DNA from 3 places in the Vibrio tritonius genome. Region 2 is predicted to be linked to each of the others. Evidence: predicted binding sites of a transcription regulator. Region 2 holds the regulator's gene; each other region holds the start of a gene.
What was found. The regulator MetJ, encoded in region 2, represses methionine synthesis genes. The targets are predictions, from matches to a motif close to TTAGACNTNTANANGTCTAA.

Region 1: the regulator MetJ is predicted to act here: its motif matches at 3,177-3,196, upstream of metH (methionine synthase).
Region 3: the regulator MetJ is predicted to act here: its motif matches at 4,092-4,111, upstream of metE (5-methyltetrahydropteroyltriglutamate--homocysteine S-methyltransferase).

What each region holds. Positions count from the first base shown of each region.
Region 1 covers NZ_AP014635.1:366,205-371,509, forward strand. The annotation lists rRNA gene rrf (5S ribosomal RNA) at 1-53, shown strand, start outside; tRNA gene JCM16456_RS01675 (tRNA-Asp) at 101-177, shown strand; gene JCM16456_RS01680 (phospholipase A) at 752-1,657, shown strand; gene JCM16456_RS01685 (cation:proton antiporter) at 1,761-3,053, opposite strand; gene metH (methionine synthase) at 3,245-5,305, shown strand, end outside.
Region 2 covers NZ_AP014635.1:3,204,090-3,209,394, reverse strand. The annotation lists gene JCM16456_RS14290 (bifunctional aspartate kinase/homoserine dehydrogenase II) at 1-1,223, opposite strand, end outside; gene JCM16456_RS14285 (O-succinylhomoserine (thiol)-lyase) at 1,223-2,389, opposite strand; gene metJ (met regulon transcriptional regulator MetJ) at 2,613-2,930, shown strand; gene JCM16456_RS14275 (malic enzyme-like NAD(P)-binding protein) at 3,088-4,365, opposite strand; gene rpmE (50S ribosomal protein L31) at 4,644-4,862, opposite strand; gene priA (primosomal protein N') at 5,171-5,305, shown strand, end outside.
Region 3 covers NZ_AP014635.1:2,185,441-2,190,745, forward strand. The annotation lists gene JCM16456_RS09695 (septation protein A) at 1-262, shown strand, start outside; gene yciA (acyl-CoA thioester hydrolase YciA) at 373-774, shown strand; gene JCM16456_RS09705 (YciI family protein) at 937-1,233, shown strand; gene JCM16456_RS09710 (GspS/AspS pilotin family protein) at 1,235-1,639, shown strand; gene metE (5-methyltetrahydropteroyltriglutamate--homocysteine S-methyltransferase) at 1,729-4,041, opposite strand; gene JCM16456_RS09720 (LysR substrate-binding domain-containing protein) at 4,337-5,248, shown strand; gene JCM16456_RS09725 (DUF4250 domain-containing protein) at 5,251-5,305, opposite strand, start outside.

The DNA.
Region 1 (5,305 bases), 600 kb from region 2:
AGCGCCGATGGTAGTGTGGGGCTTCCCCATGTGAGAGTAGGACATCGCCAGGCTTTAATTTCCATTAGCGAGATGCAAGTCTTGTTAATCTGAACATAGCGGAGCGGTAGTTCAGCTGGTTAGAATACCGGCCTGTCACGCCGGGGGTCGCGGGTTCGAATCCCGTCCGTTCCGCCACTTATTTGAAAAAGCCTCAGTCGAAAGACTGAGGCTTTTTTGCATTTGATGTTTTTATCGACTGGTTAATGGTGGCATTGCCGTGGGACGAATCCCGGTTGCCCGCAACCCCGGCCGTTCCGCCACTATTTGAAAAAGCCTCAGTCAAAAGACTGAGGCTTTTTTGCATTTGATGTTTTTTATCGACTGGTCAATGGCTGGCATTGCCGTGGACGAATCCCGGTTGTCCGCAACCCCGGCCGTTCCGCCACTATTTGAAAAAGCCTCAGTCGAAAGACTGAGGCTTTTTTGCGTTTGATGTTTTTTATCGACTGGTTAATGGTGGCCTTGCCGTGGGACGAATCCCGGTTGCCCGCAACCCCGGCCGTTCCGCCACTTATTTGAAGAAGCCTTAGTCGAACGAATGAGGCTTTTTTTGTTTATTGTGATTTTAGCTAATAGTGATCAATGTTAAATTGTTGTGATTAAACCTTAGCTCACCTTTTATTAGCGGAATGCCGATGCTAATTTATACCAATCGTGGAGATTGGTATTATCTGCTGAATGTTTAGCATCTAGCTATGGAGCTCATTGAATGAGATTGCCTTTATTATTGTTCCTTTTATTCTGTTCTGTGATGAATGCAGGCTATGCTGAAACCGCATCTACTGACGTGAAATCAAATAATGAGTCTTTGGTTGATGAGAGAGTGCAGGATGAGAAGAAGGTTCAGGATAACCCTTTTGTTATCATGCCACATAAGGCTAACTATATACTTCCTATAACTTATAACTCCAATCCAAATAACAAACCTTTTCGTGAAGATGATGAAAACGCAGATGATTTAAAAAAGTACGAAGCTAAATTTCAGATTTCATTTAAGATGCCTTTGGCTCTTGACCTCGTAGGTGATGGGGATCTTTATTTCGCTTATACAAATCAATCATGGTGGCAAGTATATAATCAAGATGATTCTGCTCCTTTTCGTGAAACAGTTCATGAACCTGAAGTTTTTATGCTTTTCGATAATGACTGGAAAATTGGTGGTTTCACCAATTCATATTGGGCCTTAGGTGCAAACCATCAGTCAAATGGTCGTTCTGGTACACTATCGAGAAGTTGGAATCGTTTATACGGTTCTATGGTGTTTGATAAAGGTGATTTTGCCTTGAGTGCTACAGCGTGGTGGAGAATACCGGAAAGCCGGAAGGACAGCCCTACTGATGCTACGGGGGATGATAATCCAGACATCACTCATTATATGGGACACTTTGAACTAGTTGGTTTATATGGGGTTGGTCAGCAGCGTTATACGTTTTTAGTCCGTAATAATCTCAAGCAGGATAACAAAGGGGCTTTACAACTGACATGGAGTTATCCAATTCATCGTAATTTGAGAGCTTATGTTCAATATTTTAATGGCTACGGTGAAAGTTTGGTTGATTATAATGTTCACACGCAACGTATTGGTATTGGTATTGCACTGAATGATCTGTTGTAGTTCAGTCCGTTGTTTATCTAAAAGAAAGCCTCCTAATTAGGAGGCTTTCTTATGCGGGATGTGTTGTTGATGATCTTTGATTCCAACAACACTAATTGCCAGATCACTCTTGTTGTTCTTCCATTTTCTTCTCGGCAATTTTTGCTTTCTCGATCATTGGAGTAATGGTTGATCCTTGAATTAGAATAGAGAAAACAACAACGGCATACGTCATCACTAGAATCAGCTCTTTGACATCTATTAATTTATCGGGGATAACCATGATGCCCGACGGGATAGAAAGCGCCATTGCTAAGGCTAAACCACCACGCAATCCTCCCCAAGTCAAAATACGGATAGACCACGGGTTATAGGTCCGGTAACGTTTAAAGCCAATGTAGGGGATGGCAACACTGACATAGCGACCTAGTAATACTAAAGGAACTGCTATTGACATGACGATCCAGTCTTCTTCATGAAATTTGAATAGGAGCATAGACATACCAATCAACAGAAATAATACACCATTTAAGAATTCATCTACTAATTCCCAGAAGTGATCTAAGTGTTCTTCACTCTCTTTAGAAAAACCAATAAAACGCGTCCAGTTACCGATCATAATTCCAGATACGACCATCGCTAGCGGGCCAGATACATGGATAATATCGGCAAAGACAAAGCCAGCAGTTGGAACGCCTATTGTCAGCAACAACTCCATTGAGTGGTCATCAGTGGCGCAAATCAAATAATGGAAAATGAGACCGAGCACTAAACCGTAAAGGATGCCGCCTAAGGCTTCATGTGCGAATAACTCAGCTACACTGCCAATAGTCGGTGCTTGGTGTCCAAAGGCTATAGTAAAAATAGTAACGAAAATAACTAGGCCAAAACCATCGTTAAATAAAGACTCGCCTTCAATTTGTGTAGATATACGTTTGGGAGCATTGAGTTTTTTGACTATGGCTAGTACTGCAATCGGGTCGGTTGGCGAAATAAGAGCTCCAAAAAGTAGACAATGTATTAACTGGAGGTCTATACCGATAAAGTGGCATACACCATAAAGCCCATAGCCGATAAAAAAGGTTGAGAAAAGTGTAGAGCCTAGGGCGAGAACGGTAATTTCCCACTTTTGATCTTTTAGGTTAGGAAGTTTGATGCCTAAACCGCCAGCGAATAGCAGAAATCCCAATATACCTTTGAGCAAAAAGTCTTCAAAGTTAATACTAGTCATGGTTGTGCGAGCGATTTTAGTTAATTGAAACCAATCATTTTGACCTGCAACTAAGATGAGCAGCGAAAGCAACATTGAGCCTGCGGTAATCGCAATAGTTGTTTGCATTTTACCTATCTTGCTATTAAAGAAGGCAATTAGCATCGCAGCAGCAGAAAGAAAACAGAGTGTGTAATAGACTGACATTTTCTTCTCTTTGATGTAACAAATTATGAGCGGAAATTGTCTGACGATGATGAGTAAATAGCAAACATTTTTTGTTGCTCATTTAATCAATTAAAAACCTTTGGTTTTATAATGTTTCTTTGTTTGGACGTCTAGATTTCTAGATGGTCTGTGGTAGGATAATTGGTAATCATAAGGAATGAGGCTGAATAGTGAGTAGTTATAACAGACAACAGATAGAAGAACGGTTAAAACAAAGCATACTGCTTATTGATGGCGGTATGGGAACCATGATTCAAGGGTATAAGCTACAAGAGCAAGATTATCGTGGAGACCGTTTTGCTCAATGGCATTGTGACCTCAAGGGTAATAATGACTTACTCGTTTTAACTCAGCCTCAGTTAATTAAAGATATCCATTCTGCTTACCTAGAGGCTGGGGCGGATATTCTTGAAACAAACACTTTTAACGCCACTACGATTGCGATGGCGGATTATGATATGCAGTCGATCAGTGAAGAGATTAACTACGCTGCAGCTAAATTGGCAAGGGAAGTGGCTGATGAATGGACGGAAAAAACACCAGACAAGCCTCGTTATGTTGCTGGCGTTTTAGGTCCAACTAACCGCACTTGTTCAATATCACCAGATGTTAATGACCCTGGATATCGCAATGTTCATTTCGATGAACTTGTGCAAGCTTATTCCGAGTCAACTCGAGCACTTATTCAAGGTGGATGTGACATCATTTTGATTGAAACCATCTTTGATACATTGAACGCCAAAGCGTGTGCTTTTGCTGTTGAGACTGTATTTGAAGAACTCGATATCACATTACCTATTATGATCTCTGGGACTATCACAGATGCGTCAGGTCGGACTCTGTCGGGGCAAACGACGGAAGCATTTTACAATTCCATGCGTCATGTTGACCCCATCTCATTCGGTTTAAACTGTGCGCTTGGGCCGGACGAGCTGCGCCAATATGTTTCTGAAATGGCGCGTATTTCTGACTGCTTTGTTTCGGCTCATCCAAACGCCGGTCTGCCAAATGCGTTTGGTGAATACGATTTATCGCCAGAAGATATGGCTGAACATATATCTGAATGGGCTAATTCCGGCTTTCTAAATCTTGTTGGTGGCTGCTGTGGTACTACACCTGAGCATATCCGAGCTATGGCAAAAGTGGTGGAAGGAGTCGCTCCTCGTGTTATTCCAGAGATCAATCGTGAATGCCGTTTATCAGGTCTTGAACCACTTAATATTGCTAAAGAAACCTTATTTATTAACGTTGGTGAACGAACTAACGTGACTGGTTCTGCTCGCTTTAAACGTCTGATAAAAGAAGAGCTATACGATGAAGCTTTAGAGGTGGCACGTCAACAAGTTGAAAACGGTGCTCAAATCATCGATATCAATATGGATGAAGGCATGCTTGATGCTCAGGCATGCATGGTACGCTTTCTCAACCTTTGTGCATCGGAGCCTGAAATTTCGAAAGTGCCTATTATGGTCGACTCATCGAAATGGGAGGTCATTGAAGCGGGTTTAAAATGCATTCAAGGTAAGGGGGTTGTTAACTCTATCTCTTTGAAAGAAGGGAAAGAGAAGTTTGTTGAACACGCCAAACTGGTACGTCGCTACGGTGCTGCCGTCATTGTCATGGCATTTGATGAAGTAGGACAAGCGGATACTCGCGAACGTAAACTGCAAATTTGTACCAGAGCTTACCGCATTTTGGTCGATGAAGTGGGTTTCCCTCCTGAAGATATTATCTTTGACCCCAATATTTTCGCTGTCGCGACAGGGATTGATGAGCACAATAACTACGCTCTTGATTTTATTAACGCAGTTGCTGATATAAAACGGGATTTACCTTATGCCATGATTTCTGGTGGGGTGTCTAACGTCTCATTCTCTTTCCGTGGTAATAACTATGTACGTGAAGCGATTCATGCGGTGTTCTTGTATCACTGTTTTAAGAACGGCATGGATATGGGAATTGTAAACGCAGGACAGCTTGAAATTTACGATAACGTTCCGGTTAAATTACGCGATGCTGTAGAAGATGTGATTTTGAATCGGCGTGATGATGCAACAGAACGTTTATTGGAAATTGCCGAGCAGTATCGTGAAAATGCGGTAGGTAAAGAAGAAGACACGTCCGCTTTAGAGTGGCGTACATGGCCTGTTGAAAAGCGTCTAGAACACGCGTTGGTGAAAGGCATTACAGAGTTTATTGTTGAAGATACAGAAGAAGCTCGGGTCAATGCG
Region 2 (5,305 bases):
TTAATTTGTTGATAAAAGCCGAAGCAGTGATTGGCATTGGTACTTGCACCTGCTCCAACGGCAGCCACGAGGCTGAATCCTTCTTTAAGCTTCAAATCGGCTTCAATTGGACGGTCTTGCAAATAGCTTAGCGCGCCTGAGACAATTTCAGCTGTGTAGGCAAGGCGTAATTGATATTGGTCAGCTTGTGCTTCGAAAGCTAATGGCTCCAACTGAGCTCGTTTGAGGCGCTCCAAGATGTCATTTTTTATCCGTTCAAACGGATGACTTTGGGCAAATGTCAGTTCAATCAGAAGTACGTCGTCGAGAGAGGTGATGATTTTTGCACCTCGGCCCGAAGCTAAAATCCGCTCAATACGAGTAGAGCCTGATTCTGGCTGATGACTACAGCGTAAGTGAAGCTCAGTAGTACTTTGCGCGACCGGTTGTAATGTGCGGCTATGTAATACTGGTGCTGCAAGGCGTGCTAATTCGTTAGCCTCATCTAAACGTAGTAAAGGCAACAAACAAGCATCGGAGACAATACGTGGGTCGGCACTGTAGACCCCAGCAACATCACTCCAAATAGTCACTTTCGCTACATCCGATAATGCACCAATTATCGTAGCTGAGTAGTCTGAACCATTACGACCTAATAATACCGTCTCTCCTGACACACTCTGAGCCATAAAGCCGGTAATGATAAGGCGCTGATTGCTATGTTGAGTTAGAACAGTTTGCAGTAACGGATACGAAGCTGCGCGGTCGACTTCTGGCTGAGTGCCAGATTCAGCGCGCAAGAAAGAACGCGCATCAATCGCAGCTGCCGGCATATCATGTTGATTTAATAGTGCCGCTAGCAAGCGAGATGACCATACTTCACCATGACCTAAAATGTCTGCACGCTGCGCGGAGCTTATTGGGGCTGAGATTTCTCCCAGCTCGCTGATTTCCGCGGCAAGCTCAGTCAGTAAAGCATCAGCTTGTTCGGCTTCTAAAAGGCCCGTGATGAGTTCGGTTTGGTACTGACGGAGTGATTGCAGCGTTTCATGAGCCACGCGACCGTCTTTACTTAGTGCATCAACAAAAGTAATCAGGCGGTTTGTGGTTTTGCCTGCCGCAGAGACAACAACTAAGTCATTGTCTTTTGAATATTCCTTTAAAATATGAGCAACACGCTGATAGCATTCAGCGTCCGCCAGGCTACTACCACCAAATTTATGCAACTGGCGTTGTGTAGTCATTAACAAATCTCCTTAGCCTTGTTGAAAGCTTGGCCCAAATCGGCGATCAAGTCTTCTGCATCTTCTAAACCAACTGAAACACGTAACAGCAACTGAGATACGCCCGCTTCTGCTAACGCTTTTTCTCCCATAGCTCGGTGAGTCATGGTGGCTGGGTGACAAATTAAGCTTTCAACTCCGCCGAGTGATTCGGCTAAAGAGAAAAGTTGCAGTGAGCTGACGAATACTTTGAGTTGTTCATAGCTGCCGTTAAGCTCAAAACTTAGCATAGAGCCAAAGCCAGATTGTTGTTTCTTGGCAATATCGTGACCTGGGTGGTCTGGCAGGCTAGGGTGGTAGACAACTTTAACCAAATCCTGAGTTAATAGGTAATCAAGAATCTGTTTGGAGCTTTCTTCATGTTGGCGCATACGAGCTGGAAGCGTGCGTAAACCGCGCAAAGTCATATAACTATCAAATGGGGTTCCCGTTGCGCCTATACAGTTCCCCCACCAGGCGATTTTTTCTGCGTGTTCGGCATCTTTACTGATCACCACGCCACCGATGACATCTGAATGTCCATTGATGTATTTGGTCGTGGAGTGAATAACAAAGTCAGCACCCAAGGTCAGAGGTTTTTGGTAGACAGGTGTGAGGAAAGTATTATCCACGGCGACCAAAGCACCAACGGCGTGAGCTTGTTGACACACCTCGGCGATGTCTACTACCCGAACTAGCGGATTAGATGGGGTTTCTAACAAAATTAATTTTGGTTTTTGTTCTAACGCTTTGGCAAATTCTGTTTCATTGGACTGGTCCACAAATAGCACTTTGAAATCGCCTTTTTGTGCACGAGTATTGAATAGGCGATAAGTACCACCATAACAATCGTGTGGGGCAATAATCGTATCTTCTGGACCAACTAATGCAGATACCCAAAGGTTCAGAGCTGAGGTGCCACAGTTTGTAATGGTTGCGCCCACACCGCACTCTAATTCAGATAGCGCTTCTTCTAACAGGTTACGGTTTGGGTTACCAGAGCGGGTGTAGTCGTATTTTGGCACTTCACCAAAAGCAGGAAATCCATAGTTGGTTGATAGATAAATGGGTGGAACAACAGCATGATATTGAGTGTCTGATTCAATACCGGTACGAACGGCAATGGTCGCTGGTTTGCGCGTGGTCATAAGTGTTTCCTTTCCTGTGTGGCTCTGAGTTTGAGCATCCATTGTAGCCCCTCAAAAATAACAGCAGGGACTGATGAGTGATGCATAACATCACACTTTACTTATCAAAAAAGAAGACGTCAACACTTCTAGACGTCTATATGTCTTTGCTTATGGCAGTAAATCCCGCTAAAATTGGGGTCTTTGATATTCATAACCGAAATAATTTTAACGAAGGTGCGCAATGGCAGACTGGAACGGCGAATATATCAGCCCTTATGCAGAGCATGGTAAGAAGAGTGAGTTAGTAAAAAAGATTACAGTTTCTATTCCTCTTAAAGTACTAAAAGTACTGACTGATGAACGTACTCGTCGCCAAATTAATAACTTACGACATGCAACTAACAGTGAGTTGCTATGTGAGGCATTTTTACACGCGTACACAGGTCAACCGCTTCCAACTGATGAAGACCTACGTAAAGACCGTCCAGATGATATTCCTGTTGAAGCGAAAGAACTGATGACCGCGATGGGAATTGAGTTTGAGGCTTACGACGACTAAGAGAGTCACTGCAGTGGTGGTTGCACATTCACACCATTGTGTTTAGTGATAGCGCCTTTTTTAATGCGAAAAGTTTAAAAAAAGCCCCAGCCATAAGGTAGGGGCTTTTTGCTACTTATTGTTCACGAATCACTATGGAGCCATGAACAATAATCGATTAGTTTTCCATGTAACCGTCAGGCAATGCAATACGTGCCACACCAGAATCCACAGCGGCTTGAGCGACTGCTTTTGCTACGCGTGGTAGTAGGCGTGGATCCATTGGTTTTGGAATGATGTATTCAGGACCAAAGCATAGAGATTCAACACCTGCTGCTTTCAATACTTCTGCAGGAACTTCTTCTTTAGCGATTGAACGAATAGCTTCTACTGCCGCCAATTTCATCTCGGTGTTGATTTCGCTAGCACGTACGTCTAGTGCGCCACGGAAGATGAATGGGAAACAAAGAACATTGTTTACCTGGTTAGGGTAGTCACTGCGGCCTGTACCCATGATAAGGTCTTGGCGAGCGTGATGAGCAACTTCTGGTTTGATTTCAGGATCTGGGTTTGAACATGCAAAGACAACAGGCTTGTCTGCCATTAGTTTAAGTTGTTCTTCAGTCATTAGATCTGGACCAGATACACCTAGGAATAGGTCAGCATCTTCGATAACGTCAGTCAACGTGCGTTTGTCAGTGTTGTTGGCAAAACGTAGTTTGTATTCGTTTAGATCGTCACGACGAGTATGGATAACACCTTTACGGTCTAGCATGTAGATTTTTTCACGCATAGCACCACACTGGATCAATAGTTCCATACAAGCACATGCTGCTGCGCCAGCACCTAGACATACGATAGTACATTCTTCAATTTTTTTACCTTGAAGTTCAATCGCATTCAACATGCCTGCTGCTGTTACGATTGCTGTGCCGTGTTGGTCATCGTGAAATACTGGGATGTTACATAGTTCGATTAGGCGACGTTCGATTTCAAAACATTCAGGTGCTTTGATGTCTTCTAGGTTGATACCGCCAAATGTGTCGGCGATGTTGGCAACAGTGTCAACGAACTCATCGATAGTGCGGTGTTTTACTTCGATGTCGATTGAATCAATGCCAGCAAAACGTTTGAACAGAAGCGCTTTGCCTTCCATTACTGGTTTTGATGCTAGAGGACCTAGGTTACCAAGACCGAGAATCGCTGTGCCGTTAGAGATCACGGCAACCGTGTTGCCTTTACCTGTGTATTTGTAAGCGTTTTCTGGATTTTGCGCGATTTCACGTACCGGCTCAGCAACACCTGGGCTGTAGGCCAAAGATAAATCTTCAGCTGAATCCGCAGGCTTGGTTAGAGAGATGGCAATTTTCCCAGCAGTAGGGATTGCGTGGTAATCAAGAGCCTTTTGGCGGAACTGTTCTTCTTTAGTCAGTTCTTTTTTATTGTCATCGGACATGGGCTGTTCTCAGTTATTGATTGTAGAAAAGCCGACCATTCTAAAGCAGGATTTTGCTGCTGCATAGTTAGTTACTTGGGGAAAAGTGGTGATTTTTTGTTAAAACTTAGCTGATAAGACCAGATAAAATAAAGCAAAGGATTGCGTAGAGAAGAGAAAATACCTTCTTATAATTTCTGCTTATTAGAGATAATAAAAAATGACAATGAGTGCATTTTTATGCATACGTAAAAAAGGACGCATTCGCGTCCTTTTCTCGTACAACTAAAAAGCAAAAATTATTTTTTGCTTGATAGAGCACCGAAACGTTTGTTGAAGCGATCAACACGACCACCGGTATCAACAACACGTTGTTTACCAGTGTAGAATGGGTGACATTTGTCACATACGTCTAGGTGAAGAGCGTCTTTATCTAGAGTAGATTTGAAAACGAAAGTGTTGCCGCAAGAGCAGTTAGCAGTCACTTCTTTGTATTCTGGGTGGATACCAGCTTTCATGGGATAACCTCAAAATTGGGCCGTGTCGCTATTCGAATCTATATGTCGAACACCACACGTATCGTTAATAGTAATAAATTACCAGATAATGAGGCTTAAACCATCACCATCTCGTAAGGCGCGATATGATAAAGAATACTCTGGACAGGATCAATAGATTTTGCCGCAAATTTCACCATGCTAGAAGGAATTCGTTGACTATTATTGGCTTAATATCGGTAATCTCTAATTAAGTCTCAGATATAGAGTCGAATTTGTCCCTTTCATCCAGTAGACTGTGCATTGATTTTGGTTTTTGACGAAAAGTTATGCTCCCTTCCATTGCTCGTGTTGCTTTACCTGTTCCGCTAGACAAACAATTTGATTATCTAGTACCAGCGCACCTGTTTCCTATCATTGGAGGGCGCGTCTCTGTGCCATTCGGGCCGAAAAAACTCGTCGGT
Region 3 (5,305 bases), 1.0 Mb from region 2:
GGGACGCTCAGCAATTAAAAGCATGCTCGGTAAAGAGCTTGTGTTACCTGATGCGGTATGGGCAAAAATTAACTGGGCATGGGTCTTATTCTTTGCTGTCTGTGCAGTTATCAATATCTATGTGGCCTATCGTCTTCCACTCGATGTTTGGGTAAATTTCAAAGTATTCGGCCTACTCATAGCCACCTTTGTTTACACCTTACTCACGGGTATTTACATTTATAAACATATGCCTAAAGAACAGAAAGATTCTCAACAATAAGCGTCATTTACTCCGCATTTAACGGATGATTCGCGACATTTATTTTTGTTATAATCCAAGCTCTTGTCAGCGACCGGCGGGTCGCTGTTTTCTTTTTTGCGGAATATAAAATGACTCAAGCAGTGAATTCACCAAAAGGCCAATTACTACTTCGCACTCTAGCTATGCCAGCGGACACCAATGCAAATGGTGATATCTTTGGCGGTTGGATCATGTCTCAACTCGATTTAGCTGGCGGTATTCTCGCTAAAGAGATTTCGGCCGGTCGTATTGTTACCGTTTCGGTATCCAGTATTACATTCAAAAAGCCCGTTCGCGTTGGCGATGTGGTTTGCTGTTACGGTGAATGTGTAAAAATTGGACGCACATCCATGACCATCAACCTCGAGCTGTGGGTCAAACCTGTCAAAGAAGATGGAGTGCATGACCGCTTTCAAGTATGTGAAGCGACGTTCCATTATGTGGCAATCGACGCCAATGGCCGCCCTCGTGCAATAAACGTCGGCAGCTGATCACACTTATGGGTATTGGATGGTTGGAATAGAGTTAACTTTCAGTACATTAACATGCGCGATGGAACCAAACTCTCTGACATAGCTCTTAAAAAAGCGTAAAGTAGAGTAAAACACCATCGATGTGACTTAGCCAATGGACTCAGCTAGAAGGAAAGCGATATGTGGTATGTGATCTTCTCACAAGACGTAGAAAACTCTTTGGAAAAACGCATGAGCGTTCGACCACAGCACTTAGCGAGATTGCAAGACCTACAAGATCAAGGTCGTTTGCTTACAGCAGGACCTATGCCAGCAATTGATGCTGATAACCCAGGCGAAGCCGGTTTCACTGGGTCAACCGTGATTGCCGAGTTCGCTTCTCTCGAAGCGGCGAAAACTTGGGCTGATGCCGATCCTTATGTCGCTGCGGGCGTTTACGCTAACGTTATTGTAAAACCATTTAAAAAAGTATTTTAGTATGAAAATAAGCACTTGGGGTGTGATTGCACTCAGTGGCGTTCTTATGGCGGGCTGTACCTCCAACAGTGAGCGCGAAAAAACACTTGAAATGATCGCAACCAATAGAGCAGCCTTACTTGCCTCTGAGTTGCCTTTAGAATACGGTCCATTACATATCATGCGGGCGAATGCTAAAGGTTCGACCATCGAAATGATGATGGTTTATAACAACTCAGCACCGAATGCAAAACCCACTCGAGAAGTGCTCGCCAACAGTGAAAAAGCGTTTTGCAATAACAAAACCATCATGGAAAACCTCACCACTGGCGTTAGCTATCGCATCAAAATCCGCGATAACCGTGGCACCTTGTTAGTCGATCAGGCTATAACAAAAGAGAGCTGTACCGAAACACAAGAGAAGTGAAACTAACGATTCACTATTCATAGAAAGGCCATCCTAAACAATGGCCTTTTGTACCAAACATAATCATTATCTGGTTATTTTTATCATGCTTACTCGGCGGTAAATTCTTGACGTAACGCCTTTGCAGCTAAAACCATATTGGTTAGTGATGCTTCCACTTCTGCCCAGTTTCGAGTTTTTAACCCACAATCAGGGTTAACCCATAAACGCTCTACTGGGATTTTTGTCGCTGCTGTTCGAATTAGATTCTCGATCCAGTGCTGCGCTGGAATATTAGGCGAGTGAATATCGTAAACACCTGGGCCAATTTCATTTGGATAGTTAAACTCCTCAAATGCTTTGAGTAACTCCATGTTCGAGCGAGAAGTTTCGATAGTAATGACGTCAGCGTCCATCGCAGCCACCGATTCAATGATCTCATTGAATTCGCTATAACACATGTGAGTGTGTATCTGTGTTTCTGGTTTTGCGCTACTCGCAGCAATACGAAACGCCTCAACTGCCCAATTAAGATAGTCTTGATGATCTTGCAGTTTGAGTGGTAAACCTTCTCGAATAGCTGGTTCATCAATTTGGATGATATTGATACCCGCATCTTGTAAATCACTGACTTCATCACGCAAAGCTAATGCCAATTGCTGAGTAATTGTTTTTCGCGTGATATCTTCGCGAGGGAATGTCCAACATAAAATCGTTACCGGCCCAGTAAGCATGCCTTTCATCTGTTTTTTCGTCAAAGATTGAGCATAAGTTGACCACTCAACGGTAATTGGCTGTTTACGTTCAATATCCGCCACCACAATCGCTGGTTTCACACAACGTGAGCCGTAACTTTGTACCCAACCAAACTGCGTAGTTTGAAAACCCGACAGGTTTTCAGCAAAGTACTCCACCATATCGTTACGCTCTGGTTCGCCATGCACTAATACATCTAAGCCTAATGCTTCTTGGCGCTGTACTGCGTCGAGAATTTGCCTTTGAATCGCTTCCACATAATCCGTTTTAGCTAATTTCCCATGACGGAATGCACTACGTAAAGCGCGAATTTCCGCAGTTTGCGGGAACGACCCAATGGTCGTAGTTGGCAATAATGGCAGATTTAGTACTTCACTTTGATGATGCGAGCGCTCCTGATACGGTGTTGAACGCTGGCTCAGCTCTGGTGTTATTTTCTGCACACGAGCTTGAACATGGGGTTTATTAACGTGTTGTGCCGACTCACGAGCAATAATAGGTTGGCTGTAAGTATCGCAAGCTAAAATAGCCGCGTGATCTCCATCTAGGGCCTTTCCTAACAGCACCACTTCTGCCACTTTCTGTTTAGCAAAAGCAAACCAACTCTTTACTTCTGGCGTTAGCTTTGTCTCAGCTTCAAGGTTTACCGGGCTATGCAGCAAGGAACATGAACTCGCTATCCATAAACGCTCTCCCAGTTGCTGCTTTACAGGTTTTAATCGATCAATCCATTCACTTAAGTTGGCTCGCCACACATTGCGACCATTAATGACTCCAGCCGACAACACCCAGTGATCTGGTAGCACATTGAGCACTTCATCTAGTTGGTCTGATGCCGCAGTCAGATCAACATGTAAGCCATCGATAGGCAGCGTAACAATCTTATTGATAACATGTGATACTGAATCAAAATAGGTGGTGAGTAACAGTTTCACTTCACCTTGTATTGATTGATACGCTGTTGTAAACGACTCTAACCACGGGCTCTCAAGCTCGAGTGCCAGAATTGGTTCATCGATTTGCACCCAAGTAACACCTTGTGCTGCTAGTTTTGCGAGCACTTCTTGGTAAGCGACCAATACACGAGGCAATAGTGAAAGGCGATCAAACCCTTCTTCGATTTCTTTCCCCAAATAGAGGTAGCTTAATGGCCCAAGCAGCACAGGTTTGACTTGATGCCCCAGCTTTAGAGCCTGGTCGATTTCGTCAAAAAGCTGCGGCCAACTGACTTGGAACTGATCACCAGCACTAAACTCTGGAACGATATAGTGGTAGTTGGTGTTAAACCACTTAGTCATATCCGATGCAGCATGACCGTGACAATCACACTGATTTTGCGATTGACCCCGCGCAACGTTAAAAAGCGTGTCTAAGCCCAACTCACTTTGGCCCACTTCTCCTTTGCCTGTCCAACGGTGACGTTCGGGAACATGACCTAATAGCAATGATGTGGTTAGTACATGGTCATACCAAGCAAAATCGCCTGCTGTCACAAACTCTAACCCAGCCTCTTTCTGTAAGGCCCAGTTTTGTGTGCGAAGGTCGCTACCCAGTCCTTGCAATTGAGCTTGATCGATCTCGCCTCGCCAATATTTCTCTAAAGCAAACTTAAGCTCACGTTGTTCGCCGATACGCGGATATCCCAAAATATGTGTCGTCGTAGTCATCATGTTCTTCCTATTAAATTATGTTGAGCAGACATCGAACACTTAAACAATAAGATGTCTAGATGGCTAAAATATCTAACTAACACGTCGTTTACACAAGCGTCGAATATTCAACTTGTTTATTAGAAAATTTCATGTAGTTTAAATGGGGATGACTAATTTACACAGTTAATGGACATTTAGATGTCTAGCCGTTTACACAGCCATGTTTAAAATGATAAGTTATCGCGCAGAACAATAAATAGCTAATGGCGTTTTAATCGCCTTGGGTCATACCGTTAATTAAGGATTTTTAATGATTGAGCTCAAACACTTACGCACCTTGGTTTCACTACGTGATACAGGTTCGTTAACTTCGACTGCCACCGCACAGCATCTCACTCAGTCTGCCCTTTCTCATCAGATTAAAGATTTGGAATCTCGTATTGGCGGACAGTTATTCCTGCGTAAGACTCGTCCAGTAAAGTTCACTTCCGAAGGGGAGATTCTTTTGGCGTTAGCCGATGAAATTTTGCCTCGCCTTGCCAGGGCTGAGAATGAGTTAGCGAGTTTAAAAGAAGATGTAAATGGCCGCTTACATATGGCGATAGAGTGCCATTCATGTTTCCAATGGTTGATGCCAGCACTGCGCGAGTATCAAGTGGCATGGCCGACAGTGGCGCTCGATTTTTCGTCCGGTTTTGGTTTTGAACCCCTACCCGCTTTACTCGCTGGTGAGCTTGATCTTGTGATTACCTCTGATATTTTGCCTCGTTCAGAGGTTCACTATGAACCACTATTTGACTTTGAGATGCGTCTGGTCACAGCAACAAACCATCCATTAGCCGACAAAGCGTTTATCGAGCCGCAAGATCTCGCCGATCAAACCATGTTGAGCTATCCAGTGCAAAAACAACGTTTAGATGTGGTAAAACACTTTTTAAATCCAGCTGGTGTTGAACCCGCTCGTTGGAAGCAGGCCGATAACACTCTAATGCTCGTTCAAATGGTCTCGGCAGGGTTAGGCGTTGCAACGTTACCTAACTGGGCGATCAGCGAATTTTCTCGTCAAGGGCTAATCACCAGTAAACCATTAGGGAAAGGACTGTGGCGACGCCTGTTTGCTGCCACTCGCCACAGTGAAAAAGATAAGCGCTATCTACAAGCCTTCTTCTCCACAGCTCGCATGCAGTGTAAAAGCCATCTGGAAGGTATCAAAATGGCATAAGATTACCGAAATTGATTGGTTAGCGGGTCGTATTGGAACCCCGCAGCTTCTAGCTTT